Regions from separate parts of the Delftia sp. S65 genome, predicted to be linked through region 2. Evidence: predicted binding sites of a transcription regulator. Region 2 holds the regulator's gene; each other region holds the start of a gene.
The links. The regulator FNR, encoded in region 2, switches genes on or off when oxygen is low (the NO sensors DNR and NnrR bind a similar motif). The targets are predictions, from matches to a motif close to TTGATNNNNATCAA.
Positions count from the first base shown of each region.

Region 1 (9,826 bases), on a different contig from region 2:
GTGCACCAGGACCTGGACCTGGATGTGCAGCGCGGCGAGATGCTGTCCATCGTCGGCGGCTCGGGCACGGGCAAGACCGTGCTGCTGCGCCAGATGCTGGGGCTGCTGGAGCCCACCAAGGGGCGTGTCGAAGTGCTGGGCCGCCCGGCCAGCGAAATGGGCCGCGAGGGCGCCGCCAGCCGCGTGGGCATGCTGTTCCAGCACGGGGCGCTGTACTCGGCCTTCAGCGTGCTGGACAACGTGGCCTTCGCGCTGCGCGAGCAGGGCACGCTGCCCGACGAACTGGTGCGCGACGCGGCCCTGGTCAAGCTGCAGATGGTGGGCCTCAAGCCCGAGCATGCCTCGCGCATGCCGGCCGATCTTTCGGGCGGCATGATCAAGCGCGTGGCGCTGGCGCGGGCGCTGATCATGGACCCGCCCCTGCTGCTGCTGGACGAGCCCACGGCCGGCCTGGACCCCACCAGCTCCGACGAATTCTGCGAACTGCTGCGCGAGCTGCGTGCCGAGCTGGGCCTGACTGTCATCATGGTCACGCACGACCTGGACACGCTGTTCGCCCTGTCCTCGCGCGTGGCCGTGCTGGCCGAGAAGAAGGTGCTGGTCAGCGGCCCGCCGCGCGAGGTGGCCGAGTTCAAGCATCCGTTCATCGAGCATTTCTTCCAGGGGGAGCGCGGCAGGCGCGCGATGAGCACGGTATGAGAAGCCCCCCTGAGTCGCTTCGCGCCTTCCCCCCTCTCGCTTTGCGGGGGGGGATGACACCCTCACTGCGGGGCGGCCCTTGCTCGGTGTCCCTTGCCTTCGGACACGCCGGTTTTGAAGGCCTCGCCCTGAGTTGTGGATTGACTGGGGGCCGCGGCCCCATGCCTTGTTTGCTGGGCTAACGTTATGGACCATTGATATGGAAAACAAATCACATGCCATGGCGGCCGGCATTTTCGTGCTGGTCGTGGCGGCCCTGCTGGCGGGGCTGGCGATCTGGCTGACGCGTGATACGCGGCAGTACAACGAGTACGAGCTGTCCACCAAGGACGGCATCAGCGGGCTGCAGGCCCAGGCTGCCGTGCGCTACAAGGGCGTGGCGGTGGGCAAGGTCACGCGGATCGGGTTCGATCCGCAGACCAATGGCAATGTGCTGATCCGCATTGCCATCGGCGTGAACACGCCCATCACGCCCACCACGTTCGCCGTGCTGGGCTACCAGGGCGTCACGGGCCTGGCCCATGTGCAGCTCGATGATGCGGACCAGCCTCAGCCCCAACTGCCCCCGGGCCCCAGCGGGCTGCCGCGCCTGCCGCTGCGCTCGTCGCCGCTGAGCATGCTGGCCGACCAGGGGCAGGTGCTACTGGAGCGCGCCGATGAGATCTCGCGCCGCCTCAGCGACATGCTGGACACCGACAACCAAAAGCGCGTGAGCCAGGCGCTGGAGAACATTGCGGCCGCTGCCGCAGGCGTACAGCAGCTCACGCAGAACCTGGATCGCACGCTGTCCACTCAGGTGCCGCAGCTCGCCGCCGACGCCCACAACACCCTGCAGTCGCTGGAGAAGGCCAGCAACGGCGCCTCTGCCGTGGCCTCCGAACTGCAGCAAACCGTGCGCCGCGTGAACGCGCAGGACGGACCGCTGGAGCAGATCGCCCAGAGCACGCGCGCACTGACCCGCATGGCCGATTCGCTGGGCCGCAGCACGGTGCCGCACGCCAACCGCGCGGCCGATGATGTCTCGCGCGCCGCGCGCCAGATGGGCACGGCGGCCAGCCGCTTCAGCGACAACCCGCAGGCCGTGATCTACGGGCCGGGCCAGGCCCGCCCGGGGCCGGGCGAGCCCGGCTTCGTCGCCCCGTCTGCAGCCACCCAGCCCTGACCGAGGAACCCGCATGCCCCTATCTCGCAAGACCGCCGTGGCCAGCGCTGGACTGGCCGCCGCCCTGATCCTGCTGGCCGGCTGCTCGGCCCTGCCGCAGCCCCCCGCCCAGCCCGCGCGCTATGACTTCGGCCTGGCGCCGCTGTCCGCGCCTGCGCAGTCCGCCACATCCGCCGCCCCGCAGGCACGCACGCCGCTGGCGCTGGCCGATGTGGAGGCGCCCGCCCTGTCCGACGGCAGCACGGCCATGTTCTACCGCCTGGCCTATGCCAATGGTCAGGAACTGCGCCCCTACCAGCTGGCACGCTGGAGCCAGCCTCCTGCACTGCTGCTGCAGCAGCGCCTGCGCAGCCAGCTGGGCGTGCAGCGCCCCGTGCTTGCCAGCAGCGAAAGCGTGGCCCAGCCGCGCCTGCAGGGCGCCGTGCCCACGCTGCTGCGCGTGGACATCGAAGAGTTCAGCCAGGTCTTCGACGCGCCCGGCTCCAGTGCCGGCGTGGTGCGCCTGCGCGCCACCCTGGTCGAGCAAAGCGGTGCCGTGGACCGCCTGCTGGGTCAGAAGCTGTTCGAGGTGCGCAGTCCTGCCGCTTCGGGCGATGCCGCAGGCGGCGCCCAGGCCCTGGCCAAGGCCACTGATACGGCCATTGCGCAGATCGATGCGTGGCTGGGGCAGCAGGGGCACTGAGCGGCTTCGGGCCACCCACGCCTCTTCTCTTTTTTCCGTTCAAAAACAGCCGGTTGGTGCACTGCACCTTCCGGCTGTTTTTGTCTTTGCCTGACCCAGCGCTTCCCGCGCGTCCGTCAGGGGCTGTAGTCCCGATCCCACCGTCTCGGCTGCCCCTGGGACGACCGTCAACACTAGGTCCAGACTACGACGCGCAGCCCCCAGGTTTTTTACAGTGGAACCGTCGCTGATGCAGATCGCGGCTTTGAAAAAACAAGGCCTGATTGCACAGCGCTACTTCAACATCACTGAAAGGACCAAGCCATGAATGAAGACCGCATCAAGGGCAACTGGAAGCAATTCACCGGCAAGATCCGTGAGCAATGGGGCAAGCTCACCGATGACGATCTGGATGTGATCGCCGGCAAGCGCGAGCAATTCCTGGGCAAGCTGCAGGAGCGCCAGGGCCTGGCCCGCGACGCTGCCGAAAAGCAGCTGACCGACTGGCAAAAGCGCAACCCCGACTTCCGCTTCGAAGACTGACGAGGGTGGACTGCGGATGGGCTGGACGCCCTGGCCGGCGCCGCCATCCGCTCCTCGACAGCCAGCGTGCCTGAGGGCACGCACCAATGGCCCGCCGCCGCAGGCACCAAGGGCCGGTTCAGTACAAATACAAGGAGTTCCATCATGCAAACACCGCAACGCTTTCGCCACATGCTTTCCGCTGTCGCCCTGGGCCTGATGGCCTCCGGCGCCATGGCCATGACCAATGCGGAGCACACGGCCGCCAAGAACCAGATCGAGGCCGATTACAAGGCTGCCAAGGAACAGTGCAAGCCGCTCAAGGACAACGCCAAGGACGTCTGCGAGAAGCAGGCCAAGGGCCAGGAAAACGTGGCCAAGGCCGAACTGGAATCGCGCCGCAATCCTTCGCCCAAGAACAGCGAAAAGGCACTCAAGGCCAAGGCTGATGCGGACTACGACATCGCCAAGGAAAAGTGTGACGACCTCAAGGGCGACGCCAAGGATGTCTGCGTGAAGGATGCCAAGGCCGCCCACGTGCACGCCGTGGAAGCCGCCAAGGTGAACAAGGCCCAGGCCGAGCCCGCTTCCAACTCCGCAGCCAAGGCTGCCAACGTGGCCGAAACCCGCAAGGACGCTGCCGAGGAAACCCGCGAAGCCGACTACAAGGCTGCCAAGGCCCGTTGCGACACCATGAGCGGCGCTGCCAAGGACACCTGCGTGGCTGATGCCAAGCGGAAGTTTGGACAGTAAGCTCCCCCTGAGCGGCTGACGCCGCTTCCCCCGTTGCACGGCGCCTCTCTACTCGCTACGCGAGGGAGGGGGACGACGCCCTCGCCGCGAGGCGGCTCTTGCTTGGCGTCCCTGATGTTGGGGCGCGCCAGTTTTATCCGCCTTGACCAAGCCCCGTTCGCGGGGCTTTGCTGTTTTCGGGTTGGCTGATGTGGGTCAAACGGGTTAGGCGGTGCTGTTCCTAAGCTGCAGGCTTTCACGATGAAGGCAGGAGAAGCATATGGCCGTGCTGGAATGGAGCGGAGCGCTGGCATTGGAGTTGCCGGCCATGGACGAGGTGCATCAGGAGTTCGTCCTGCTGCTGGCTGAGGTGGAGGCGGCCGATGATGCGCAGCTGTGCGCGCGCTGGGATGAGCTGATCGCGCATACGCAGGTGCATTTCGACCAGGAAGACCGCTGGATGCAGTCCACGCGCTTCACCAGCACCAACTGCCACAGCCTGCAGCACAAGGTGGTGCTGCAGGTGATGCGCGAGGGGGCGGCCAAGGCGGCGGCCGGTGATCTGGCCGTGATCCGCAGCATGGCGGGCGAGCTGGCGGCCTGGTTCGTGCACCATGCGCAGACCATGGATGCGGCGCTGGCCCTGCATCTGCGCAGTGCGGGCTTCGATCCCGCCACGGGCTCCCTGGCGCACCCTGAGGCCTTGCCCGAGCAGCCCATCACGGGCTGCGGCGGTGCCTGCGACGGCAGCGCCGACCGCGCGCGGACCGTGCCGGCCTGATCCGGCCTGAACCGATCTGAACCGGCAGTAAGGCCACCAGTCAGCCAGCCCGCTCAGGGCACGATCGCGGGCGAGGCCAGGATGGGGAAGATCTTCACCAGCCCGCCTGCCATCACCTCCACGGCCAGGGCCGCGAGGATCAGGCCCATGAGCCGCGTCATCACGTTGATGCCGGTCTTGCCCAGCACGCGGGCGATCGGGTCGGCCAGCGAAAAGCAGACCATCACCACCAGCGCCACCACCACGCCATAGCCCACCAGGGCCAGGTGCTGCCAGATGGTGCGTGCCTGGTCGGCGTAGATCACCACGGTGGACATGGAGGCCGGCCCCGTCAGCAGCGGAATCGTCAGCGGCACCACGGCAATGCTGTTGCCCATGGCAGCCTTTTCCGCGCCAGCGACCAGCGTGGGCGCGTTGGGCCGTTCCTCGGCCGGGCGGGCGTTGAGCATGTTCATGGCGCTGATCAGCAGCAGCAGGCCACCGCCCACCTGAAAGCTCTGCAGCGAGATGTTGAAGAAGTCCAGCACCTGCAGCCCGATGATGGCGCAGGCCGCGATCACGCAGAACGAGGCCAGCGCCGCCGTGCGAATGGTCTGCTGGCGCTGCTGGGCGCTGAATCCCTCGGTGTAGTGGATGAAGAAGGGGACGATGGCCAGCGGGTTGATGATGGCCACCAGCGTGATCAGCGGTTTGAGGTCCATCGCATTCCCTGTAGGTTGCCGCCGCCCACCTGTGCCCGGCGCTTGCCGGTACGCACGACTTTTCGTTCCATCGAATGTCTCCTGTGAAAGAATTGCCGCACGGGCCGGCCCGCCGCCATTACAGCATTGCGGGGCGCGTCCGCCCACCGGGAAATCACAACAGGTTCTCAGACAGAAAGGAACGCGGACATGGGCAGTTTTGTGCAGTTGACTTCGTTGGATGGCACGGCTTCGCCGGCCTGGGTGGCGCGGCCCGATGTGCCCGCGCGCGGCGCCGTCGTGGTGCTGCAGGAGATCTTCGGCGTCAACGCCCATATCCGCGCCGTGGCCGACCGCCTGGCAGCCCGCGGCTATGTGGCCGTGGCGCCGTCACTATTCACGCGTGTGGAGCCGGGTGTGGACCTGGGCTATGGCGACGCCGACCGTGCCAAGGGCATGGCGCTGAAATCCGCCGCCGAGGCGCTGCCCCAGCCCGGCGTGCTGCCCGAGATCGAGGCCGCCATCGACCATGCCGCTACGCTGGTGCCCGGCGGCAAGGTGGGCATCGTGGGCTTTTGCTGGGGCGGCCTGTGGGCCTGGCGCGCTGCCTGCAACCTGCCCAGCCTGTCGGCTGCGGCCTGCTACTACGGCGGCGGCATGACCACGCCGCTGGAGATGGGCCGCGAGCCGCTGTGTCCCGTCATCGCCCACTTCGGCCGGCGCGATACGCACATTCCCGTGGACGCCGTGCAGGCCTTCGCCCAGGCGCAAAAGCATGTGCAGGTGCACCTGTACGACGCCGACCACGGCTTCAACTGCGACCAGCGCAGCGCCTACGACGAGGCCAGCGCCCTGCAGGCGCGCGACCGCACGCTGGCCTTCTTCGACCAGCACCTGGCCTGATCTGCCGTGCCGGGCGTGGCCCGGCATGGAAAATCCAGGCATCGGGATTTCCGGGAGTGCTGCTTGAAACCCGGTGCCTGATGCAATAGGCTTTCCAGAAGTCTCAACAGGAAAGGATGTCCATGCGACCGTCCGTGGTGCTCGACATGAATCGCAGCGCAGTGCGTGAAATGGCCAGCCGTTTCCGCACTGCGAACCCGCGCGTCTTCGGCTCCGTGCTGCATGGCACCGACCGGGACGGCAGCGACCTCGACCTGCTGGTCGATGCATTGCCGGGCGCGACGCTGTTCGACCTGGGCGGCCTGCAGGACGAGCTGGAATCGCTGCTTGGCCTTCGCGTTGATCTGCTGACGCCCGGAGACCTGCCGCTGAAGTTCCGTGCCCAGGTGCTTGCGGAGGCGCAGCCGATATGAACGGGCATCGCCTTCCCGATTACCTCGATCACATACAGCAGGCCGCAACGGATGCCTGTGGCTTCGTGGAGGGCTTGGCCAAGGAGGATTTCCTGGAGGACAAGCGCACCCAGCAGGCCGTCATCATGAGCCTCGTCATCATCGGCGAGGCTGTCACGAAGGTCATGGATGGCTATGCCGAGTTTGCCCAGACACACGGGCAAGTGCCATGGCGCAACATGCGCGGCATGCGCAACCGCATCGCCCATGGCTATTTCGACATCAACCTCGATCTGGTGTGGGACACCGTGCAGACGGCCTTGCCTGAATTGCTCAGGCAATGGCCATCCATTCGCCGGGATGCGGACGGCGCCAGGCCGGGCTGACCGGTGCTGCGCGAGTGTCCGCAACTGGCCTGATCAGTCCCCGGGGTCCGGATCACATGTCGGCCCCGGCGTCGCCTTGCGCGCCTGCACGGTCTGCAGCGTGACCCGCAGCGCGCGCTGCTGCGCGGTCAGGAAGCTCATCAGCCCGCCCAGGTCGCTCAGTTGTTGGTCTGGGCCGGCCATGCAGCACAGGTCGATCACCAGGCCCATCTGGTGCATGCAGTCCTTGAGGCGATAGACCTCGTATTCGGAAATGGGGTAGTACAGGCTGGTCTCTTCCCTCGGCACTTGCGAGGAAGAGAAGAAAGGCGGGGAGGCGTGTGCTCCGCTGAGTGCATCGAGGTCAGACATGGCGGCTCCTTTGGCATGAACTGGCACCCCCTTGCGGAGGTCCCGCACAGCCCCGCCAAAAACGGAACCGTGCCCGGCGCAGCACCGGGAAGATGAAAAGCCGCTGCCTCATCAAAAGGCGTGCGGCTGCTGCGCCTACGTTGTTCCGGGCCGCCAAGCCCGTATCCCCCGAGGGGATCGCGAAATGGTACTTCAAATGCGCGCCGCAGGCCGGGTTGCAATGTGGTCAACGCTATGCTGAGCTTGCCGCCGCCAACGGGTGGCAGGGCTGTGCAGGTTGGCGGGCCGGGCAAAGGAGCCGGCACCCCCTTGCGGAGGTCCTGCACAGCCCCGCCGAAACGGAACCATGCGCAGCCTTGGGGTCAGCCCTGGGGCTGCTGCGCGTGCAGCCCCATGTGGTACAGCCCCCAGGGCGCCTGCGCAAAGCGTTCCTTCAGGGGCTTGCCTGCCAGATCGGCAATGCGGTCGGCGTCATACATGGCCCATTGCGGGCCCAGGCCGCCCAGGCCCAGGCGCCGGCCGTCCATGTGCGTGGCCAGCAGCATGCGCCATTGCAGGGCCTGGGCCAGCGGCAGCTGGGCGCGGTAGCCGTCGATGGCCTGCAGGGTGATCCACTGGCCCTTGGCCGCTGCGGCGGCGCTGTCCACTCCGGCCGCCTGCAGCACGGTGGCCAGCAGGGGGCCGCGCAGCCGGTGGGGCTGGCCGTCGTATTCGATATGGGGCGTGATCTCCACCGTGGGCAGGCGCTCCAGCGCACCAGCCCCTGTGGTCCAGGCCGAGTCGAAGGCCAGGCCATGGTTTTTCAGCAGCAGGTCGGCCACCGGGTCCAGCGGCCCCCGGTTGCCGCGCACGCCGGGGCCGCTGATCGTGAGCACGGCGGCTTCGGTGCTTTTCCCGGGGGCGGCGGGGGCGGCCAGGGCGCTTTCGCACAGGGCCAGGCCGGTGGCTGCGCTGGCGGCCAGCAGGCTGCGGCGTGAAAGCGGGCTCCGGCTTGCGGATGCGGTCATGGGGAACTCCTGGGGGTGCGTGGCGATGTGCCAGCGCCGATTTTCCGTGAAGTGCCCATCCTGCGCGACAACGCCGCGCCCGCTGCGGTCAGCAGGCCCAGCAGCGCCAGCCCCCCGGCGCCCAGCCCGGGAACGGGCACCGCAGATGGCGCGGGGGCCGCCGTGACGGTCACGGTATTGCTGTCCGAGCCGGTGGTGTTTCCATCACCGGGCACATAGCGCGCCTGCACCGTGGCCGTGCCCGGTGGCAGCCGGGGCACGCTGCAGCTGGCCTGCCCGCCGGTCACCGCAACGCTGGCGCACAGCACCTGCGTTCCGTTCAAGAAATCCACGGTGCCGCTGGCGCCGGCAGGCAGCGTGACCTGGGCGCTGAAAGTCACGCTCTGGCCAGGGCCTGGCGCAGCGGGGGAGGCCGACAGGTGGGCGCTGGTGGCTGCCGGGCCGATCACCACGGTCACGGCTGCGGGTTCGGTGGTGGCGCCGTTGGCATCGGTAGCGGTCAGCGTGAAGCTGTAGCTGCCTGCCGCCTGCGTGGCTGGAGCCGAGAGGGTGCCGGCGGCCTGGCTGAAGCCTGCGGGCAAACCGCTCACGCTGTAGCTGAACGGCCCCACGCCGCCGCCGGGCACGGGCGCCAGCGGCTGGCTGTAGGCCGTGCCGTAGGTGCCGGAGGGCAGGCTTGCCGTGACGCTGAAGGCCGTGAAGCTGGCCTGCACGCTCCTGGCTGCATCGATGGTGACGCTGCAGGTGGACGTGCTGCCGCTGCAGGCATCACCCCAGGTGGCAAAGGCATGGCCAGGGTCGGGCGTGGCGGCCAGGGTCACCAGAGTGGGCGCGCCTTCGAAGTAGCCATAGCCGGCCTGGCACAGGCCGCCTGGGCGGCCGCAGTCCTGTATGGCGCCCGTGGCTGCAGGCGGAGAGGGCTGCGCCGATACGCCGCCCGCGCCGCTGGTCAGCACGGTCAATGCCGCCTGGAAGACGTTCGCCTCCACGGCACCGATGTCGCACCGCGCACCCTGGGGCCTGACCACGCCGCGCTGGTCCGTGCCGGGTGCGGCCGTGCAGGCCACCCCGTCCAGTGCCGGGCTGCCGGTGCTGTTCAACATGGTCTGGGTGGGGCCGCCGTGGTTGGCCAGGGGGCCGAGCTGCGGGTTGCCTGTGGTGAAGGCCAGGGCGCTGATGTCGGCATTGTTCAGGGCCTGCGCCAGGCCCAGCAGGTTGTCGCTGCCGCTGGCATCGCTGGTGCCGCCATTGCGCAGGTCCAGCACCACGTCCCTGCCAGCGGGCTGTTTGGTGGCCGGTTCGAACACGCTGCCCTGGGCAATGCTGGCCTGCATCTCCAGCGAGGCACCGCTGCGGGTGCAACTGGTGTTGCCACCCGCACTGCAGGCGGCCTGGGAATCGCCCAGGCTGTAGATGGCGCCGCCTTGCGCGGCAGGGTTGTCGTCGCCATTGGCCTGCACGGTATTGCCGGCCAGGGTGGAGAAACGGATGGTGAGCACGCCGTTGTAGTTGAAAACGGCGCCACCCAGACCGGCGCCGCCGCCGCTGCT
Region 1 covers NZ_JACVUR010000027.1:36,877-46,702, forward strand. Annotated here, with positions in the region: gene IAE24_RS19800 (ABC transporter ATP-binding protein) at 1-699, shown strand, start outside; gene IAE24_RS19805 (MlaD family protein) at 899-1,861, shown strand; gene IAE24_RS19810 (ABC-type transport auxiliary lipoprotein family protein) at 1,875-2,543, shown strand; gene IAE24_RS19815 (CsbD family protein) at 2,847-3,065, shown strand; gene IAE24_RS19820 (hypothetical protein) at 3,210-3,797, shown strand; gene IAE24_RS19825 (hemerythrin domain-containing protein) at 4,057-4,557, shown strand; gene IAE24_RS19830 (MarC family protein) at 4,611-5,258, opposite strand; gene IAE24_RS19835 (dienelactone hydrolase family protein) at 5,448-6,140, shown strand; gene IAE24_RS19840 (nucleotidyltransferase family protein) at 6,263-6,553, shown strand; gene IAE24_RS19845 (HepT-like ribonuclease domain-containing protein) at 6,550-6,918, shown strand; gene IAE24_RS19850 (hypothetical protein) at 6,952-7,269, opposite strand; gene IAE24_RS19855 (molybdopterin-dependent oxidoreductase) at 7,632-8,276, opposite strand; gene IAE24_RS30610 (choice-of-anchor Q domain-containing protein) at 8,273-9,826, opposite strand, start outside.
Region 1: a site for FNR is predicted at 3,983-3,996, ahead of IAE24_RS19825 (hemerythrin domain-containing protein). Genes of this name have one in related genera too.

Region 2 (9,826 bases):
CTCCCCGCAAAGTCATTCCGATCACGCCGGCCACGCCTGATCCGGGCGAGCTGGTGTCGATGTTCGAGTCGGAAAAGAAGGTCTACCCGCGCTCCATCAGCGGTGTCTTCGCACGCTGGCGATGGGCCCTGGTGTTTCTTACCCAACTGGTTTTCTACGGCCTGCCCTGGCTGGAGTGGGGCCAGCGCCAGATGGTGCTGTTCGACCTCGGAACGCGGCGCTTCTATCTCTTCGGGCTGGTGCTGTACCCGCAGGACTTCATCTACCTGGCGGGCCTGCTGATCATCTCGGCGCTGGCATTGTTCCTGTTCACGGCCGTGGCCGGGCGCCTGTGGTGCGGCTTCTCGTGCCCGCAGACGGTCTACACCGAGATCTTCATGTGGGTGGAGCGCAAGGTCGAAGGCGACCGCAGCGCGCGCATGCGGCTGGACAAGAACGGCTGGACCTTCGAGAAGGCCTGGAAGAAGTCGCTCAAGCAGTTGCTGTGGATCGCCATTGCGCTGTGGACCGGCTTCACCTTCGTGGGCTACTTCGTGCCCATCCGCGAGCTGGGCGGCGAGCTGCTGGCGCTGCAGGGCAGCTGGCAGATGTTCTGGGTGCTGTTCTACAGCTTTGCCACCTATGGCAACGCGGGCTACATGCGCGAGCAGGTCTGCAAGTACATGTGCCCCTATGCGCGCTTTCAGAGCGCCATGTTCGACCGGGACACCATGATCGTCAGCTACGACACGGGCCGGGGCGAGCCGCGTGCACCGCGCACCAAGAAGGTGGACTACAAGGCCCAGGGCCTGGGCGACTGCATCGACTGCAAGATGTGCGTGCAGGTCTGCCCCGTGGGCATCGACATCCGCAACGGCCTGCAATACGAATGCATTGGCTGCGGCCTGTGCATAGACGCCTGCAATTCCATCATGGACAAGATGGAGTACCCGCGCGGCCTGATCCGCCTGACCACGCAGAACGCCATGGCCGGCCTGTGGCGGCGTGCCCAGGTGTTGCGCCGCATCTTCCGTCCGCGCGTGCTGATCTACTCGGCCGTGCTGATCGGCTTGAGCGTGGCCATGATCGTGAGCCTGGCGTTGCGCCAGTCGGTCAAGGTGGACGTGATCCGCGACCGCGCCTCGCTGTCGCGCATCGTGGCGGGCGGCAAGCTGGAGAATGTCTACCGCCTGCAGATCATGAATGCCACCGAGCAGGCCCAGCGCTACCGCATCAGCGCCCATGGCCTCGATGGGCTGGAGCTGGCGTCCGAGCAGGAAGTCGAGGTCGGCCCGGCCGAGACGCGCGGCATTGCGGCGCGACTGCAGATTCCCTACGGTTCGGCCGAGCCGGGCTCGCACACCGTATTCTTCGATATCGATGCCGTGCATTCAGGCGCGGGACGCGCGTCCGAAAAGGCCGTCTTCCTGGTGCCCCGGTGATGTTCCTGGCAGGCGCGGCACGGTCCGCGCCTGCCGCCTGAAAGAAAGAGGTTTCCCATGTCTTCCAGTCCCGCAGTTTCCGCGCCCGCGCAGGCTCCCTCGCACCCCGACGCCGGCAAGCCCTGGTGGAGGTTCGGCCATGTCTGGCTGGTGGTGGCCGGCCCGGCGGCCGTGGTGGTCGCTGCCGTGATCACGGCCATCATCGCCATCAATGGCGCCGATCCCGTGATCGACCCCGACTACTACCGCAACGGCATCACGATCAACGAGCGTGCCGATGGCGTGCGCGAAGTGCCCAAGAGCATGGCGCCCGCCGTCACCGGCCGCAACCATGCGGCTACGCCCGCGCACGATCACCCCACGGACCGCTGATCGCCGTGCACCCCTGCAAGAGGCCGCAGTCGCGGCCTTTTTGCATGGCGGATCGCATCTCCGGCATGCGCGACGGGTGAGGGTTTCCTACAGGCGTGCAGGGCGCTGCGGGGCTTGGCGCCATGCGTTGGCGCGGCGCACAATGAAGGCGACCCCTCGACAGCACAAGGAGATCGCTGATGTTGGCCCAACGCTGGATGTGGATTGCCTGGCCTGCCTTTCTGGCAGCCGCCGTGATGGAGATGCTGGTTTTTGCCTTTGTGGACCCGCTGGAGCTGCATTGGCTCGGCGACCTGGGCTGGTCGCGCCAGGGCATCTACACGCTGGCCTTCTTCGCCTTCTGGGGCGTGACCATGCTCTCCAGCCTGATGACCACCATGCTGGGCTGCTCGGCCCGCGATCTCAATGACGGCGTGGTCTCCGAGCCCGACCCGGACCTGGCCATGCAGGGGCTGGGGCGGGACTGAGCGAGAGCCCGCCGCAATGAACAAGGCCCGCTGTCGCGGGCCTTGTTCATTGGCGGATGAATGCTTGCCGCCCTTGCAGCCTCACTGGCACTGCTGGCTGTTGACGATGCGCTTGAGCGCCTCCGTGTCCAGGATGCGCAGATGGCGCTGGCGCACCTCGATGATGTTGTCGTCCGCGAACTTGGAGAAGGTGCGGCTCACCGTCTCCAGCTTCAGGCCCAGGTAGCTGCCGATTTCCTCGCGCGTCATGCGCAGCACCAGTTCGGACTTGGAAAAGCCCCGTGCATGCAGGCGCTGCACGAGGTTGAGCACGAAGGCGGCCAGGCGCTCTTCGGCGCGCATGCTGCCCAGCAGCAGCATCACGCCGTGCTCGCGCACGATCTCGCGGCTCATGACCTTGTGCACATGGTTTTGCAGGGCCGTGACCTCGCGCGACAGGTCTTCCAGCTTGTCGAAGGGCATGACGCAGACTTCGGCGTCTTCCAGCGCGACGGCATCGCAGGTGTGGTGGTCGTTGACGATGCCGTCCAGGCCGATGATCTCGCCGGCCATCTGAAAGCCTGTGACCTGGTCGCGTCCGTCCTCGGTGGCCACGCAGGTCTTGAAGAAGCCGGTGCGGATGGCGTACAGCGAGGTGAATGTCTCGCCGTTGCGAAACAGCAGGCCTCCGCGCTTGACCTTGCGGCGCGTGGCCACGATGTCGTCGATGCGCTGCATCTGCTCGGCATCCAGGCCCATGGGCATGCACAGTTCGCGCAGGTTGCAGTTGGAGCAGGAGGCTTTGATGGTCTGAAGGTTCATGGAGTGATAAACATCAGCGGCACACAGCGTGCCGGCGGTGACCTCGTGGATTGCGATGAGTTGGATCAAATTGTCGCAGCAGTCCCTCAAACAACTCTTGATATGAGTCAAGGACATGACCGATGTGCTGCGGCACAGTCGAGGTATTAGAGGAAAAAACCCATGACCGCTGTCACCCCAGAGCTGCTGCGTCGCTTTGACGTACCGGGGCCCCGATACACCTCGTTCCCTACCGCCGACCGCTTTGTCGAGGCCTTTGGTGCAGAGGACTATATCCTGGCGCTGCAACAACGCAAATCGAGTACCGCAGCGCGTGCCATGCCTTTGTCGCTGTATGTGCACGTGCCCTTTTGCGAGTCGCTTTGCTATTACTGCGCCTGCAACAAGATCGTGACGCGCCACCACGATCGCGCCGCCGTCTACCTGGACTACCTGGCGCGCGAGATGGCCTTGCACACGGCCCATTGCGGCAAGGGCCAGACCGTCAGCCAGCTGCACCTGGGCGGCGGCACGCCCACCTTCTTCTCCGACGACGAGCTGCGCACGCTGATGGGCCTGTTGCGCGAGCATTTCAAGCTGGAGCCGGGTGGCGAGTACTCCATCGAGGTCGATCCGCGCACCGTCAGCGTCGAGCGCCTGGCCGTGCTCAAGGAGCTGGGCTTCAATCGCCTGAGCTTCGGCGTGCAGGACTTCGACGAGCAGGTGCAGATCGCCGTGCACCGCGTGCAGCCGGCCGAGCAGGTGTTCGAGCTGGTGGCGGCCGCGCGGCAGCTGGGCTTTGCCTCCATCAACGTGGACCTGATCTACGGCCTGCCCAAGCAGACGCCCGAATCCTTCGAGCGCACGCTGGCCCAGGTCAACGCGCTGCGGCCCGACCGCATCGCGCTCTATGCCTATGCCCACCTGCCCGAGCGCTTCAAGCCGCAGCGGCGCATTGCGGCCGAGGATCTGCCCCAGGGGGCCGACAAGCTGGCCATGCTGTCGCGTTCCATCGCCGCGTTCATGGACGGTGGCTATGTCTATGTGGGCATGGACCACTTCGCCCTGCCGGAGGACTCGCTGGCCGTGGCCAAGCGCCAGGGCCGGCTGCACCGCAACTTCCAGGGCTACAGCACCCAGCCCGACTGCGACCTGATTGCGCTGGGCGTTTCGGCCATCGGCAAGGTGGGTGCCAGCTACAGCCAGAACGCCAAGACGCTGGAGGAGTACTACGACGCCATCGACGCCAGCCACCTGCCCGTGGTGCGGGGCCTGGCGCTGTCGCGCGACGACCTGGTGCGCCGCGCCGTCATCATGGCCATCATGTGCCAGGGCGCCGTGCTGTTCGAGCCCATGGAGCAGGCCTGGCTGCTGGGCTTTCGCGAGTACTTCGCGCCCGAGATGGCGGCCCTGGAGGACCTGCAGGCCAAGGGCCTGGTGCAGATCAGCGACGAGGGCTTCCAGGTCACTCCCATGGGCTGGTACTTCGTGCGCGGCGTGGCCATGCTGTTTGACCGATATCTGCAGGCGGACAAGAACCGGGCGCGGTTTTCGAGGATCATCTAGGCCCCATGCTGTTGTCGCTGCTCTGGACCGCTTTGATCATGGGGCTCGTCGGCGGGCCCCATTGCCTTGCCATGTGCGCTGCGCCCTGCGGCGTGGTCACGGGCGGGGCGGGGCAGGGCGGCGGCTCGCAGGTGGTGGCCGTGCATGGATTGCAAAGCCGACTGTGGCTGCGCACGGCGCTGTTCCACGGCGGCCGTCTGGCCGGTTATGCCAGCCTGGGCGCTGCCTCGGCCCTGGCCATGGAGAGCCTGTCCTGGCTCACCAGCCAGACCACGGCGCTGCAGCCGTTCTGGATGCTGACCCATGTCGCCGTGATGGCCTGGGGCCTGGCCATGATGGTGCAGGCCCGCCAGCCCGCCTGGCTGGAGTCAGCCGGCCGCGCCGCCTGGCGGCGCGTGCAGCCCTGGGTGTCGGCGCCGGGCGGCACGCTGGCGGCAGGCTATGCCTGGGCGCTCATGCCTTGCGGACTGCTGTATTCGGCCGTGCTGGTCGCCGCGCTCAGCGGCGGCCCGCTGCAGGGCGCGCTGGCCATGGCGGCCTTTGGCGTGGGCAGCGGCCTGTGGCTGGTGGCCGGCCCCTGGCTGTGGCGGCTGGGCCGGCAGCGCCTGAACGGCCTGCGCGCCGAATGGGGCACGCGCCTGGCCGGCCTGATGCTGGTGGGCGTGGCCGTCTGGGCGCTGTGGATGGACCTGATCTACAAGCCCAGCCTCTGGTGCCGTTGAGCAACAGCTGAGGCCAGACTTGGCACCTGGGGTCGCGGATTGGCTGCGAGGCCCTCAGAACTGGAGATAATGCCCGAATCATCGGCTTACATATTGCCGATTCCTTCAGCCTCGGGGCCGTTGCCGCGCGTGAACCATTCCGTCCTCATCGATATCCGAGACCTCCGTCCGGGCATGTTTGTCCAGCTCGATGTTGGGTGGCTGAACCATCCCTTTCCGGTCAGCAGCTTCAAGATCACCTCCAGCGCACAGATCCAGACCCTGAAATCCCTGGGCCTGGAGGTGGTGCGCTGTGTCCCGCACAAAAGCGACACCTGGCCCGCCGAGGTGCGCACCCCGCCGCCGCAGGAGCTGCCGCCCGTCGTGGTGGCCCCCGAGCCTGCACCCACCGAACCTGCTCCAGCACCGCTGCTGCTGTCCGTGCCCGACTGGCGCGGCCGGCTGGAGGATTGCAATGCGCGCTTTCAGAAGGTGGAGCGCGGCTATGTGGCCATAGAGACCACCATTGCCAGCGCGCCCGAGCAGGCGCGCATGCCCACCGAGGCCCTGGTCGATGGCTGCCTGGCCGAACTGGCGGGCCCGCAGGACGTGGCCATTCACCTGCTGTCCGATGGCGTGGGCAGCAGCCAGAGCGTGCATGCCGTCAACGTGACCGTGCTCAGCCTGCTGCTGGGCCGGGCCCTGGGCCTGCAGGAATCGCTGCTGCGCGACCTGGGCCTGGCGGCGCTGCTGCATGACGCGGGCAAGCCCGTGGCCGGTGTCGAAGGCATGCACGGCCTGGCCCTGGAGCCTTCCGTGCCCGACGCCCTGCGCGAGCGCTACGAGCGCCATGTGGGCGAATCCGTGGCCATTGCCATGCGCATGGGCCTGTCGGCCCAGGTCACCACGGCCATCGCCCAGCACCATGAATGGGCCGACGGCACGGGGTTCCCGCTGAGCCTGGTGGCCGAAGACATGGAACTCACGGGCCAGATCCTGGCCCTGGTCAACAGCTACGATCGCCTGTGCAATCCTGGCGATGCACAGACGCCGCATACGCCGCACGAGGCCCTGTCCATGCTGTTCAGTCGGCTGCGCGACAAGTTCGCCGCGCCCGTGCTCAATGGCTTCATCCGCATGATGGGTGTGTTCCCCCCGGGCTCGGTGGTGGAGCTGACCGACGGGCGCCATGCCATGGTCATGTCCGTGAATGCATCACGCCCGCTCAAGCCCTCGGTGATGGTGCACGATGCCGGCGTGCCGGCCGCGCAGGCGCCCGTGCTGGCGCTGGAGCTGTTTCCCGAGCTGGGCATACGCCGGGGAGTGGCGCCCGCGCAGCTGCCGCGCGATGCGCTGGACTACCTGTCGCCGCGTCGGCGTGTCTGCTATTACTTTGAACGGGCGGTGGAGTTGGATCCACCGAAGGTGGCGTCTTGAACAAGCAAGCGCTCAACCGCGCCTGGCCCCGCCTGCTGGATGCACTGCAGGAGGCCCTGTGGCTGATCGATGCGCGCACCCTGAAGGTGCTGCGCGCCAACGCCGCCAGCGAATCCGTCACCGGCTATGAGGCCGATGCGGCCCCGGGCCTGCCCGTGCAGGTGCTTGCCGCCACGCCGCAGCAGCAGGCTTTCTGGAGCGATCCCTTCAACTGGCAGGCCGGAGCCCAGTTCATTGCCGAGGTGCGCCGCGCCGATGGCCAGCTGGCGCCCGTGGAGATGCGCGTGCGCGCGCTCGACGGCGAGGTGCTGCTGGTCAGCATGCTGGACCGGCGCGAGCAGGCCTTGCACGAGGCCGAGTTCGAGAGCCTGCTGGGCGAGCTGCGCGCCACGCTGGAGTCCGCGGCCGACGCCATCCTGGTCTGCGATCCCGATGGCCGCATCCGCGCCTTCAACCACCGCTTTGCCACGCTCTGGGGCATTCCCGAGGCGCTGCTGGTGCGCCGCAACGACGTGGCCATCCTCGACCACCTGGCCAGCCAGGTGCGCGATGCCGAATCCTATGCGCGCCAGTTGAAGCTGCTGTCGGCCCAGCCCCTGATGGAGGCGGCCGACGTGCTGGACCTGCGCGACGGGCGCATCCTGGAGCGCCGCGCCGTGCCCCAGCTGCGCCGGGGCCTGCCCATGGGGCGGATCTTTTCCTTTCGCGACATCACGGCCGAGGCCCAGACCCAGGCGGGCCTGGAGCTGGCTGCGCGCGTCTTCGAGTCCAGCCTGGACGGCATCTTCATTGCCGACGGCTACATGGATGTGGCCCGCACCAACCCGGCCTGCGAACGCCTGCTGGGCGGCATGCCCGTGCAGGGACGCACGGTGGAGTCGCTGTTCGAGGCCTCCGAAGGCCAGGCCGACACCCTGGGCGACCTGGCCCGCATCCAGTGGCACCAGGGCGGCTTCTGGGAGGGCGACCTGTGGTTGCGCCAGGCCGGCGGCGCGCGCTGCGCCGTGCGCCTGTCATGGGTGCCGCTGCGCAACGCGCAGGGCGACGTGGTGCAGAGCATCGGCTTCATGCGCGACCTCACGCAGCAGCGCGTGGCCCAGCAGCGCATTGAACAGCTGGCCTACAGCGACGCGCTCACCGGCCTGCCCAACCGCCTGAACCTCACGGAGCGCGTGGATGCAGCCATCGAGGCCGCGCGCGCAGGCGGCACGGTGTTCAGCATCCTGTTCATCGACCTGGACCGCTTCAAGATCATCAACGACTCGCTGGGCCACCAGTTCGGCGACCGCGTGCTCAAGCTGGTCGCGCAGCGCCTGAGCGACTGCATGCGGCCCGTGGACATCCTGTGCCGCCTGGGTGGCGACGAGTTCGTGCTCTATCTGCAGGGCTGCAACGCCGAGCTGGCCGCGTCGGTGGCCAAGCGCATCCTGCAGGAGATGGAGCGCCCCTTCCTGCTCGACGGCCTGGGTTTCTCCGTGCAGTGCAGCATCGGCGTGGCCCAGTATCCAGCCGATGGCCTCACGCTGGATGAGCTGATCCGCCAGGCAGACACCGCCATGTACCGCGTCAAGGAACGGGGCCGGGGCCATTTCAGCTTCTACCAGCCGCAGATGAGCGCCGGCCTGCTGTCGCGCATGAAGCTGGAGCATGCCATGCGCCAGGCGCTGGAGCATGGCCGCATGGCGGTCTACTTCCAGCCACAGGTGCACATAGACAGCGACCGCATCGTCGCCGCCGAGGCGCTGCTGCGCTGGACCGATCCCGAATTCGGCGTGGTCTCGCCGGGTGTCTTCATCCCGCTGGCCGAGGAGTCGGGCTACATCGTCACGCTGGGCGCCTGGGTCATGGAGCAGGCCGTGCAGGAGGCTGCACGCTGGCAGCAGCAGGGCATGCCCATCAAGGTCTCGGTCAACGTGTCGGCGCTGGAGTTCCGCCAGTCAGGCTTTGTCGAGCGGGTGACCGAGCTGCTGCGCAGCTACGGCCTGACACCCCAGCTGCTGGAGCTGGAGCTGACGGAAAGCATCTTGCTGCAGGACGCCCAGGACATGGCGCTGCGCGTATGCCAGATCGCCGATCTGGGTGTGGGCATGGTGATTGACGACTTCGGCACCGGCTACTCCAACCTGGCCTACCTGAAGAAGCTGCCCATCTCCAAGATCAAGATCGACCAGAGCTTCGTGCGCGGCCTGCCCAGCGACGAGGGCGACCAGGCCATCGTCGGCGCCATCATCAGCCTGGGTCTGGCGCTGGGCGTGGAGATCGTGGCCGAGGGCGTGGAAACGCACGAGCAGCTGACGGCCATCCACCGCATGCAGGGCCACTACTTCCAGGGCTTCCTGTGCGCGCCTGGCCTGCCGCGCGAGCAGTTCGGCGAATGCCTGCAGGCGCAGCGCGCCGGCATTGGCGCCATCGCCTACCGGCAGAGAATGGCCCAGGCCGCGAGCGCTCAGTTGCCTGCGCTCAAGCCCTTCCAGAGCATGTAGGCCGCCAGGCCGAACAGCAGCGTGGCAAAGATGCGCTTGAGCTGGCCCACGGGCAGCCGGTGCGCGGCCCGTGCCCCCAGCGGTGCCGTCAGCACGCTGCAGCAGGCCAGGGCCAGCAGGGCCGGCAGCCACAGGTAGCCCAGCGAGTATTCGGGGCGCCCCGCGTCACCCGCGCCGGTGAAGATCAGGCCCGCCGCATTCACCACGGCAATCGGAAACCCCAGCGCCGCGCTGGTGCCCACGGCCATGTGCATGGGCACCGAGCAGCGCATCATGAAGGGCACGCTGATGAAGGCCCCGCCCGCACCCACCAGCCCCGAGATGAAGCCCAGGCCCGTACCCGCGCCGTACAGCCCCAGCGGCCCCGGCAGGGCGCGCGTGGCCGTGGGCTGGCTGTTGCTGCGCAGCATGCGCAGCGCCATGTAGCCGATGAACACGCCAAAGAACAGTGCCAGGTACTTGCCTCGCAGCAGCGCGAAAACGCCTAGGCTGGCGAGCAGGCCGCCCGTGATGATGCCCGGCGCCAGGCTGCGCACGATGTCCCAGCGCACGGCGCCGCGCCCATGGTGGGCGCGCAGGCTGGAGATCGAGGTGAACAC
Region 2 covers NZ_JACVUR010000012.1:106,289-116,114, reverse strand. Annotated here, with positions in the region: gene ccoG (cytochrome c oxidase accessory protein CcoG) at 1-1,421, shown strand, start outside; gene IAE24_RS13135 (FixH family protein) at 1,479-1,793, shown strand; gene IAE24_RS13130 (hypothetical protein) at 1,973-2,260, shown strand; gene fnr (fumarate/nitrate reduction transcriptional regulator Fnr) at 2,342-3,061, opposite strand; gene hemN (oxygen-independent coproporphyrinogen III oxidase) at 3,224-4,606, shown strand; gene IAE24_RS13115 (sulfite exporter TauE/SafE family protein) at 4,612-5,328, shown strand; gene IAE24_RS13110 (HD-GYP domain-containing protein) at 5,398-6,744, shown strand; gene IAE24_RS13105 (bifunctional diguanylate cyclase/phosphodiesterase) at 6,741-9,227, shown strand; gene IAE24_RS13100 (sulfite exporter TauE/SafE family protein) at 9,191-9,826, opposite strand, start outside.

Region 3 (9,826 bases), on a different contig from region 2:
CCAAGCGCAACTTCGTCACGCTGCAATCGGCATGGGACCGCTCGGACATCGCTTCGCTGCGCGCCATGATGACCGACGAGATGCTGACCGAGATCCGTGGCCAGCTCAGCGAGCGCGAGGTGCAGCGCCCTGGCCAGCCCAACCAGACCGACGTGGTCATGATCGATGCCCAGTTGCTGGGCATCGAGGATCTGGGCAATGACTACATGGCCAGCGTGGAATTCTCGGGAATGATCCGCGAGGACGCCTCGGCAGGCCCCACGCCCTTCCGCGAGGTCTGGAACATGACCAAGCCCAAGAGCGGCAGCAGCGGCTGGCTGGTCGCCGGCGTCCAGGCACTGCAGTAAGTAATTTGCAGAGGACCGGCGCAAGCCAGGGATGCGACAGGCGGTCACGCCATGGGCTGGCCACTTGTCTCGACCGGATTTGCGTCGGCCGCATCCTCTTACTTCGGGAATAATCGGGGACTATGGCAACACAGTCCCCTTTTTCTTTTCTGAACGGTCTCATGGAACGCGTGATGGCCGGTCCGCAACCGCCGCAATGGCTGGTCAGCGAGGTGCATCAGCGCCTCGTGCTGTTCCTCAACCATGTGCTGATGCAGGAGAAAGAGGCGATGGAGCGCCTCGTGCGGCAAAAGGGCCGCGTGGCGCGCGTGCAGTGGCGCGGCTACTCCATGGCCCTGCAGATCACGCCCGCCGGCCTGTTCAACGTGGCTCCCGAAGGCGCGCAGCCCGACCTGCTGCTTGAAGTCACCGAGACCTCCCCGCTGGCCCTGGCCCAGGTGGCCCTGCGCGGCGACAAGCCCTCCATCCGCATCGAGGGCGACGTGCAACTGGCCGCCGACATCAACTGGCTGGTGGACCACGTCGAATGGGACGTGGAGGAAGACCTGGCCCGCATCATCGGCGATGCGCCCGCGCACACCGTGGCCAAGGTCGCGCGCAGCGCCGCCCAGGCGCTGCGCCAGTTCGTGGGCGCCCGCATGGCCGGCAAGCCCGATGCCGATGCCCCCGCCCCCGAGGCCGCACGTGCGGCAGCGCCCGCCAGCGCGCCCGTTGGTTCCCCCGTGGTATCCCTGCCCGGTTTCGAGAACGACAAGCCATGAGCCGGTTTCTTCGCGGGCTGACCATCCTCTGGGTGGTGTTCCGCTACGGACTCGACGAACTGGTGCTGTCGAGCTTCGAGCATCCCTGGATGCGCCGCGCACGCGCGGTGCTCACGCTCGGCCGGCGGCTGGATAAACCGCGCGGCCAGCGCCTGCGCGAGGCCCTGGAGGAGCTGGGGCCCATCTTCGTGAAATTTGGCCAGGTGCTGTCCACGCGCAGCGACCTGATGCCGCCCGACGTGGCCGAGGAGCTGGCCCGGTTGCAGGACCGCGTGCCCCCCTTCGATTCGCAGATTGCAGTGGACACCATCGAGCGCGCCTTCCGCAAGAAGCTGGACCAGATCTTCGTGAGCTTCGAGCGCGAGCCGGTGGCCAGCGCCTCCATCGCCCAGGTGCACTTTGCCGTGATCAGCGACCGCAACGGCGTGCAGCGCGACGTGGCCGTCAAGGTGCTGCGTCCGGGCATGAAGACCGTGATCGACAAGGACCTGGCGCTGATGCACATGATGGCGCGCTGGGTCGAGCGCCTGTCGGCCGACGGCAAGCGCCTCAAGCCCCGCCAGGTCGTGGCCGAGTTCGACAACTACCTGCACGACGAGCTGGACCTGATCCGCGAAGCCTCCAACGCCGCGCAGCTGCGCCGCAACATGGAAGGGCTGGACCTGGTGCTGATCCCCGAGGTGTACTGGGATTTCTGCCGCAACGACGTGATGGTCATGCAGCGCATGACCGGCGTGCCCATCAGCCAGGTCGAGCGCCTGCGCGAAGCCGGCGTGGACATCCCCAAGCTGGCACGCGACGGCGTGACCATCTTCTTCACCCAGGTCTTTCGCGATGGCTTCTTTCACGCCGACATGCACCCGGGCAACATCATGGTCAGCCTGGAGCCCGAGACCTTCGGGCGCTACATCTCGCTGGACTTCGGCATCGTCGGCACGCTGACCGAGTACGACAAGGAATACCTGGCGCAGAACTTCACTGCGTTCTTCCGCCGTGACTACAAGCGCGTGGCCGAGCTGCACATCGAAAGCGGCTGGGTGCCGCCGAGCACGCGCGTGGACGAGCTGGAGGCAGCCATCCGCGCCGTCTGCGAGCCATACTTCGACCGTCCGCTGGCCGAGATTTCGCTGGGCATGGTGCTGATGCGCCTGTTCCAGACTTCGCGCCGCTTTCAAGTCGAGATCCAGCCGCAACTGGTGCTGCTGCAAAAGACGCTGCTCAACATCGAAGGCCTGGGGCGCCAGCTGGACCCCAACCTGGACCTGTGGAGCACGGCCAAGCCCTTCCTCGAAAAATGGATGCTGGACCAGATGGGCCCGCAACGACTGTGGCGCGAACTGCTGGCCGAGGCGCCGCGCTATGCCAAGCTCATTCCCGAGCTGCCGCGCCTGATCCATCGCCGGCTCACGCGCAACTCCGGCGAGCACGACGAACTGCTCAAGGAGCTGCTGCAGCAGCAAAAGCTCACCAACCGCCTGTTGCAGGCCATCGTCAGCGCCGGCATCGGCTTTGTCATCGCGCTGATCCTGCTGCAACTGGTGGTGCGGCTGCGCTGGTACTGAGAACACTGACGGGTTTCCGGACCTCTCCCTTTTCCCACTTTGAAACAGGAGTGCCAGCGTGCTGCTCTCTATGGTGATCGCCTACCTGTTCGTGACCATCGCCATCGGCCTGTGGGCGGCCAGGCGGGTCAAGAACACGGCCGACTTCGCAATTGCCGGGCGCCATCTGCCCATGTACATGATCATCACCACCACGTTTGCCACGTGGTTCGGCTCGGAGATCGTGCTCGGCGTGCCCGCCAAGTTCATCGAGGGCGGCCTGCGCGGCGTGGTCGAAGACCCGTTCGGCGCTGGCATGTGCCTGATCCTGGTGGGCCTGTTCTTCGCGGGCAAGCTGTACCGCATGACGCTGCTGACCATCAGCGACTACTACCGCCATCGCTATGGCCGGTCCATCGAGATCGTCTGCTCGCTGATCATCATGCTCAGCTACCTGGGCTGGGTCTCGGCCCAGGTCACGGCCCTGGGCCTGGTGTTCAACCTGCTGTCGGGCGGCACGGTCAGCATTCCCGTGGGCATGGCCATCGGCGTGGTGTCCATCCTGGCCTATACGCTGTTCGGCGGCATGTGGTCGGTGGCGGTGACGGACTTCCTGCAGATGATCATCCTGGTCGTCGGCCTGGTGGTGCTGGCCTGGTTTGCCAGCGACATGGCTGGCGGTGCCGGCAAGGTCATCGACCTGGCCGTGAGCCGCGATCTGTTCCAGTTCTGGCCCGAGCCCAGCTGGCATGAAATCCTCTTCTTCTTTGGCGCGGCCATCACCATGATGCTGGGCTCCATTCCCCAGCAGGACGTGTTCCAGCGCGTGATGTCGGCCCACAGCGAGAAGGCCGCCACGCGCGGCACCGTCATCGGTGGCTCGGCCTATATCTGCTTCGCCTTCGTACCCATGTTCCTCGTGGCCAGCGCGCTGATCATCATGCCGCAGGAGGCTGCGGAACTGCTCAAGCAGGACCCGCAGAAGGTGCTGCCCACCCTGGTCATGGACAAGATGCCCTTCGTCATGCAGGTGCTGTTCTTCGGCGCGCTGCTGTCGGCCATCAAGTCCTGTGCCTCGGCCACGCTGCTGGCGCCCAGTGTGACCTTCACCGAGAACATCTGGCGCCAGTTCCGCACCCAGGCCAGCGACCGGGAAATGCTGCTGGCCATGCGCATCAGCGTGCTCGTCTTCAGCATCTGCGTGCTGGCCTACTCGATCAAGATGGAAGGAACGCCCATCTATGAGCTGGTCTCCAGCGCCTACCAGGTGCCGCTGGTCGGCGCCTTCGTGCCGCTGGTCTTCGGGCTGTACTGGAAGCGCGCCACCACGCAGGGCGCCATTTGCGCCGTGGCACTGGGCATTGGCGTGTGGGTGGTCTTCATGGCCACGCCGGCTTTGCACGAGGCATTTCCGCAGCAATTGGCGGGCCTGCTGGCGGCTGTGACGGGGATGGTGGGCGGGTCACTGGCACCGCAGTGGCTGGCCAATCGCAGCGCAGACATTCTTGAATTCAGCCCCGAAAGGTAAGCGCCGCTGCCTCGTTATTTGAGAAAACAATTGATGACAATCATCAATAGTTATTAACTATATAGTCGGCGGCTGGGATTGTGGAGGTCCCGGAATGCTGACTTGGGTGGTGTGAAGCACAGGTCGTGACAGTACGGCGGACCTCCGAATAGCAAACGCTTGGGAGGAAGCACCGTCATGAAAACACTCAAACTGATTGCGAGGGCTCGCCGGCTGAAGCTGCGGCCTGTCGCTGGCGTCCGGTTCCGATGGAGTTGGCTTGGAGGCGCCTTGCTTGTGCCAGCCCTGTGCGGCCAGGTGGCAATGGCTGCGCCGAGGATTCCGGTCGCTCCGGTCATTGTCTGGAGCGAGGACTTCGAAAACCCGCAGACACCCCCCATCACCACGGAGGGGCGGGATCTGCTGGTCTACCAGGGCGCGGACCCTGCGGGGCAGATGTATACCGCCGACCCCCTGTACCGGATGAGCGCCAACCAGTGCAATGGCATAGTCACGTCCTTCAACCAGGATCCAACTTCGGCGACGATGAGTGCGGCCTGCGGTTCCCAAGGCAATTGGAACGCCCTGCAGCAGATGGCGGAGGTCGCAGGGCGCTATCAGGGCCAGAGTGCGGCGGATGCGGTCAAAAATCACGTCATGGCGATGCTTACAGCGAATGGGACCTTTCCTGCTGGCGCAATTGCCTTTCGCACCAAGGCCAATATTCCGCAAAGTTCCGGCAGCAGATTCCTCACGGCCCGTGCCGATGTGGTGGCGAACTTCTGCTCGTCAGGATTCGTCGCTCCGTTGCTGCGTTTTTCTCTTGTCAATGACGCTAATGCGGAACTGCCCATCTCCATGAACGCTGTCGATCCATGCGTGGATGGTGTGTCGTTCAATACGATGCCTATCGGTATTGGGATCATACAAACGGCCAGGGCCCAGACAGTGACCTCTCCCGGAGCCCTGCTCTTCAGCGGAGCCTCTGTCGGGTTTGTTCTGCACAACGACCAGACCAGCTCCATGGGCAACGATTCGTCGATCGACAACGCGCAGATCATCGATGTCACGCCGCAGCTGGACAAGGCCTTCTCGCCTGCCAGCATCCACCTCGGCCAGGTCTCCCGGCTGACCATGACCATCACCAATACGACCGATCTGCTGCGCAAGCGAGGCTGGTCGTTTACCGACAACCTGCCTGCAGGACTGGTCGTCGAGGGCAATGCCAGCACCACCTGCCCCGGCACGACCGTGCAGGCTGCAGCAGGCGGCAGCACCGTGACCGTGTCCAACGGAGACCTGGCCCAGGGCGCCGCCTTCTGCGAGGTGAGCCTCGACGTGCGTCCGACCGCGACAGGCAGCTTCACCAACGGTCCTTCCAACCTCAGTCTTATTGGCCTGAACCAGCCGGCCACACTGGCTGTGCTGGCGGTTGCGCCAGCGGCCGACATGCAGGCCACCTCCATCACGCTTCCCACGACCATGACGGTGGGCGTGCCGGTGTCCGGCAGCTTCAGCTGCACCAATGCCGGCCCCAGTGCGGCGACGGCGGCTTCGTGCGTGATCTCCGGCCTGCCAGCCGGGGCGACCACGTCCTGCACGCCCAGCGTCCCCACGGCCTCGCCATTGGCATCGGGCGGCAGCATCGCCTGCACAGTGCAGTTCACGCCCACCACAACGGGCACCATCGCGGCCTTGGTGACGGCGAGCAGCAGCACGGTGGATCCGGTGCCGGCCAACAACACCAAGGCCCACCCCTTCAACCCCGTGGAGCGGGCCGACATGCAGGCCTCCAGCGTCACGCTGCCGGCCACCGCCAACGTGGGTGTTCCCGTGAAGGGATCGTTCGTCTGCACGAATGCCGGCCCCAATGCGGCGGCCTTTGCCAATTGCTCCATCGCAGGGCTGCCGGCAGGTGCCAGCACCTCATGCACGCCTGCGGTGCCGACTGGCGCGCCGCTGGCCTCGGGTGCCAGCATTTCCTGCACGGTGAGCTTCACGCCCACCACGCAGGGCAGCCTGACAGCCACGGTGACGGCGGTCAGTGGAACCACGGACCCGGAGCCGGCCAACAATTCGCGTGACCAGGAGTTGGTGGTTGCTGCCGCATTGACGCCGGAGCCGGTCCCCGCCACCGGGGTGCCTGCCCTGGTGCTGATGGGCCTTGCCGTCATGCTAGCCGGTATGGGGATGCAGCGGCGCCGGGCACGGCGCTGAACATGGACGCGGCAGGCGCCCCGGCAGCGGGGCTTGCCGGCACCGCCCTGATGGAATGCCAGTCCCCGCGACTGGCATTTTGCATTTCGGGGCCATCAGGTACCGACTGATGCATGCGGCTTGCGGCTCTCCGGCCTGGGCCTTTGGGGGCAAGGCAGCCGCAGTATCGGGCGGATGCCTATAATCGAAAGTTTTGCATCTTCTCTCGTATAAGCATTAGCGCCATGCCTATTTATGCATACAAGTGTGGCTCCTGCGGTCATGCCAAGGACGTGCTGCGGAAAATCTCGGATGCTCCGCTGACGACCTGCCCGGCCTGTGGTGCCGAGGCCTTTTCCAAGCAGCTGACGGCTGCCGGCTTCCAGCTCAAGGGCTCGGGCTGGTACGCGACCGACTTCAAGAACAGCGGCAGCAAGAGCGCCGCCACGCCGGCTCCAGCGGCAGACACCCAGGCCTCGGATACATCTGCCGCACCTGCGGCAACTGCGCCTGCTGCGGCCCCCGCATCTGCTCCCGCACCCTCCACGGGCCATTAATCAAGGCTTGCATTTCTCATGTCCGCTCTGCGCAAATGGCTGTTCGCCGGCCTGCTGGTGATTGTTCCTCTGGTGATCACGCTGGGCGTGCTCAACTGGATCATCGGCACGCTGGACCAGACGCTGGCCATCCTGCCCGAGGCCTGGCATCCGGACCGGCTGCTGGGTTTCCACATTCCCGGCTTCGGCGTGGTGCTCACGCTGCTGATCCTGCTGGTGGTTGGCGCTGCGGCCAGCAACTTCATCGGCCGCAAGCTTGTCTCCTGGGGCGATGCGGTGGTCAGCCGCATTCCCGTGGTGCGCTCCATCTATTCCAGCGTCAAGCAGGTGTCCGACACCGTCTTCTCGGACAGTGGCAATGCGTTTCGCACCGCCGTGCTGGTGCAGTGGCCGCGCGAAGGCGTCTGGACCGTGGCCTTCGTCACCGGCTCGCCCAGCGGAGAGGTCGCCGCCTATCTGCGTGACGAATACCTGAGCGTCTTCGTGCCGACAACGCCGAACCCGACGGGCGGCTATTTCGTCATCGTTCGCAAGAGCGATTGCATCGAGCTGGAAATGAGCGTGGATGCCGCGCTCAAGTACATTGTTTCGATGGGCGTGGTGACTCCTCCGGATCTCACACTGCCCGCGGAATCCAAATAACAAACTGTCGCGCCCGTCCCGGGCGCAGGAAGCTTTTCATCATGGCCATGCGCTCCCATTACTGCGGTCTAGTGACCGAAGCCCTGATGGGCGAAACCGTTACCCTGTGCGGCTGGGTGAACCGTCGCCGCGACCATGGCGGCGTGATCTTCATCGACCTGCGCGACCGCGAAGGCTATGTGCAGGTGGTCTGCGACCCCGACCGTGCCGAGATGTTCAAGACCGCCGAAGGCCTGCGCAACGAGTTCTGCGTGCAGGTCAAGGGCCTGGTGCGCGCACGTCCCGAAGGCACGACCAACGACAAGCTCAAGAGCGGCCAGATCGAAGTGCTGTGCCACGAGCTGAACGTGCTCAACGCCTCGGTTACGCCCCCGTTCCAGCTGGACGACGAGAACCTGTCCGAGACCGTGCGCCTGACCAACCGCGTGCTGGACCTGCGCCGCCCCTACATGCAGCGCAACATGATGCTGCGCTACCGCACGGCCATCCAGGTGCGCAACTTCCTGGACAAGGAAGGCTTCATCGACATCGAAACGCCCATGCTGGGCAAGAGCACGCCCGAAGGCGCGCGCGACTACCTGGTGCCCAGCCGCGTGCACGATGGCGAGTTCTTCGCCCTGCCGCAGTCGCCCCAGCTGTACAAGCAGATGCTGATGGTGGCCGGCTACGACCGCTACTACCAGATCACCAAGTGCTTCCGCGACGAAGACCTGCGCGCCGACCGCCAGCCCGAGTTCACGCAGATCGACTGCGAGACCTCGTTCCTGGACGAAGAGGAAATCCGCGCCATCTTCCAGCGCATGATCACCGAGGTCTTCAAGACCCAGCTGGACGTGGATCTGGGCGAGTTCCCGATGATGACGTACCAGGATGCGGCCTTCCGCTTCGGCTCGGACAAGCCTGACCTGCGCGTCAAGCTCGAGTTCACCGAACTGACCGAAGTCATGAAGGACGTGGACTTCAAGGTGTTCTCCACCCCCGCCACGACCAAGGGCGGCCGCGTGGTCGCGCTGCGCGTGCCCGGCGGCTCGCAGATCTCGCGCGGCGAGATCGACCAGTACACCGAATTCGTCAAGATCTACGGCGCCAAGGGCCTGGCCTGGATCAAGGTCAACGAAGTGGCCAAGGGCCGCGATGGCCTGCAGTCTCCCATCGTCAAGAACCTGCATGACGCGGCCATTGCCGAGATCCTCAAGCGCACGGGCGCACAGGACGGCGACCTCATCTTCTTCGGCGCCGACAAGGAAAAGATCGTCAACGACTCCATCGGCGCGCTGCGCCTGAAGGTGGGTCACAGCGAATTCGGCAAGGCCAACGGCCTGTTCGAGAACCGCTGGGCGCCGCTGTGGGTGGTGGACTTCCCCATGTTCGAGCACGACGAGGAAAACGACCGCTGGGCGGCCGTGCACCATCCCTTCACCTCGCCCAAGGACGGCCACGAGGAGCTCATGGTCACCGACCCGGCCAACTGCCTGGCCAAGGCCTACGACATGGTCCTGAACGGCTGGGAGCTGGGCGGTGGTTCGGTGCGTATCCACCGCGCCGACGTGCAGAGCAAGGTGTTTGACGCGCTCAAGATCTCGCCCGAAGACGCTCGCGCCAAGTTCGGCTACCTGCTGGACGCGCTGCAGTACGGCGCGCCCCCGCACGGTGGCCTGGCCTTCGGCCTGGACCGCCTGATCACGCTGATGACGGGTGCCGACTCCATCCGTGACGTGATCGCCTTCCCCAAGACCCAGCGCGCCCAGGACCTGCTGACGCAGGCACCTTCGCCCGTGGACGAAAAGCAGCTGCGCGAGCTGCACATCCGCCTGCGCAACCCGCTGGCGGCCACCCAGGGCTGAGGACCGGGCCTGGCGGCTTGATACGGACGGCAGAAGCTGGCACAGCTTCTGCCGTTTTTCTTTTTGCGGAGAGCTTTCATGCGTTTTCAAGGCATTGCATCGGTGGCGCTGGCTGTGCTGGCAGGGCTGAGCCTGTCCGGCTGCGGGGAAAAGAAGACCGAGCTGGGGCAGGGCGGCTCGGAGATCACCGGCTCCGCCGGGCCCCTGGGCGCGAACAATGGCTCGCGCGAACTCGTGCGCTGCGATGCGCCCGTGGCCACGCTGGCCCTGGCCGAGAATCCCAACGGCTACGTCATGGGGTCGGGCTACCAACTGCCCGCCTCGCCCGTGCCGCTGATCAAGCTGCTGGCCCAGCAAAGCGGGTGCTTCCGTGTGGTGGACCGGGGCGCGGGCCTGCGCGGCACGGTGCAGGAGCAGGACCTGAAGAACGC
Region 3 covers NZ_JACVUR010000010.1:133,719-143,544, reverse strand. Annotated here, with positions in the region: gene IAE24_RS11720 (Tim44 domain-containing protein) at 1-347, shown strand, start outside; gene IAE24_RS11715 (ubiquinone biosynthesis accessory factor UbiJ) at 470-1,108, shown strand; gene ubiB (ubiquinone biosynthesis regulatory protein kinase UbiB) at 1,105-2,670, shown strand; gene IAE24_RS11705 (sodium:solute symporter family protein) at 2,729-4,177, shown strand; gene IAE24_RS11700 (DUF7933 domain-containing protein) at 4,355-6,373, shown strand; gene IAE24_RS11695 (FmdB family zinc ribbon protein) at 6,598-6,909, shown strand; gene IAE24_RS11690 (DUF502 domain-containing protein) at 6,928-7,551, shown strand; gene aspS (aspartate--tRNA ligase) at 7,593-9,395, shown strand; gene IAE24_RS11680 (curli production assembly/transport component CsgG) at 9,474-9,826, shown strand, end outside.
Region 3: a site for FNR is predicted at 4,211-4,224, ahead of IAE24_RS11700 (DUF7933 domain-containing protein). Genes of this name have one in related genera too.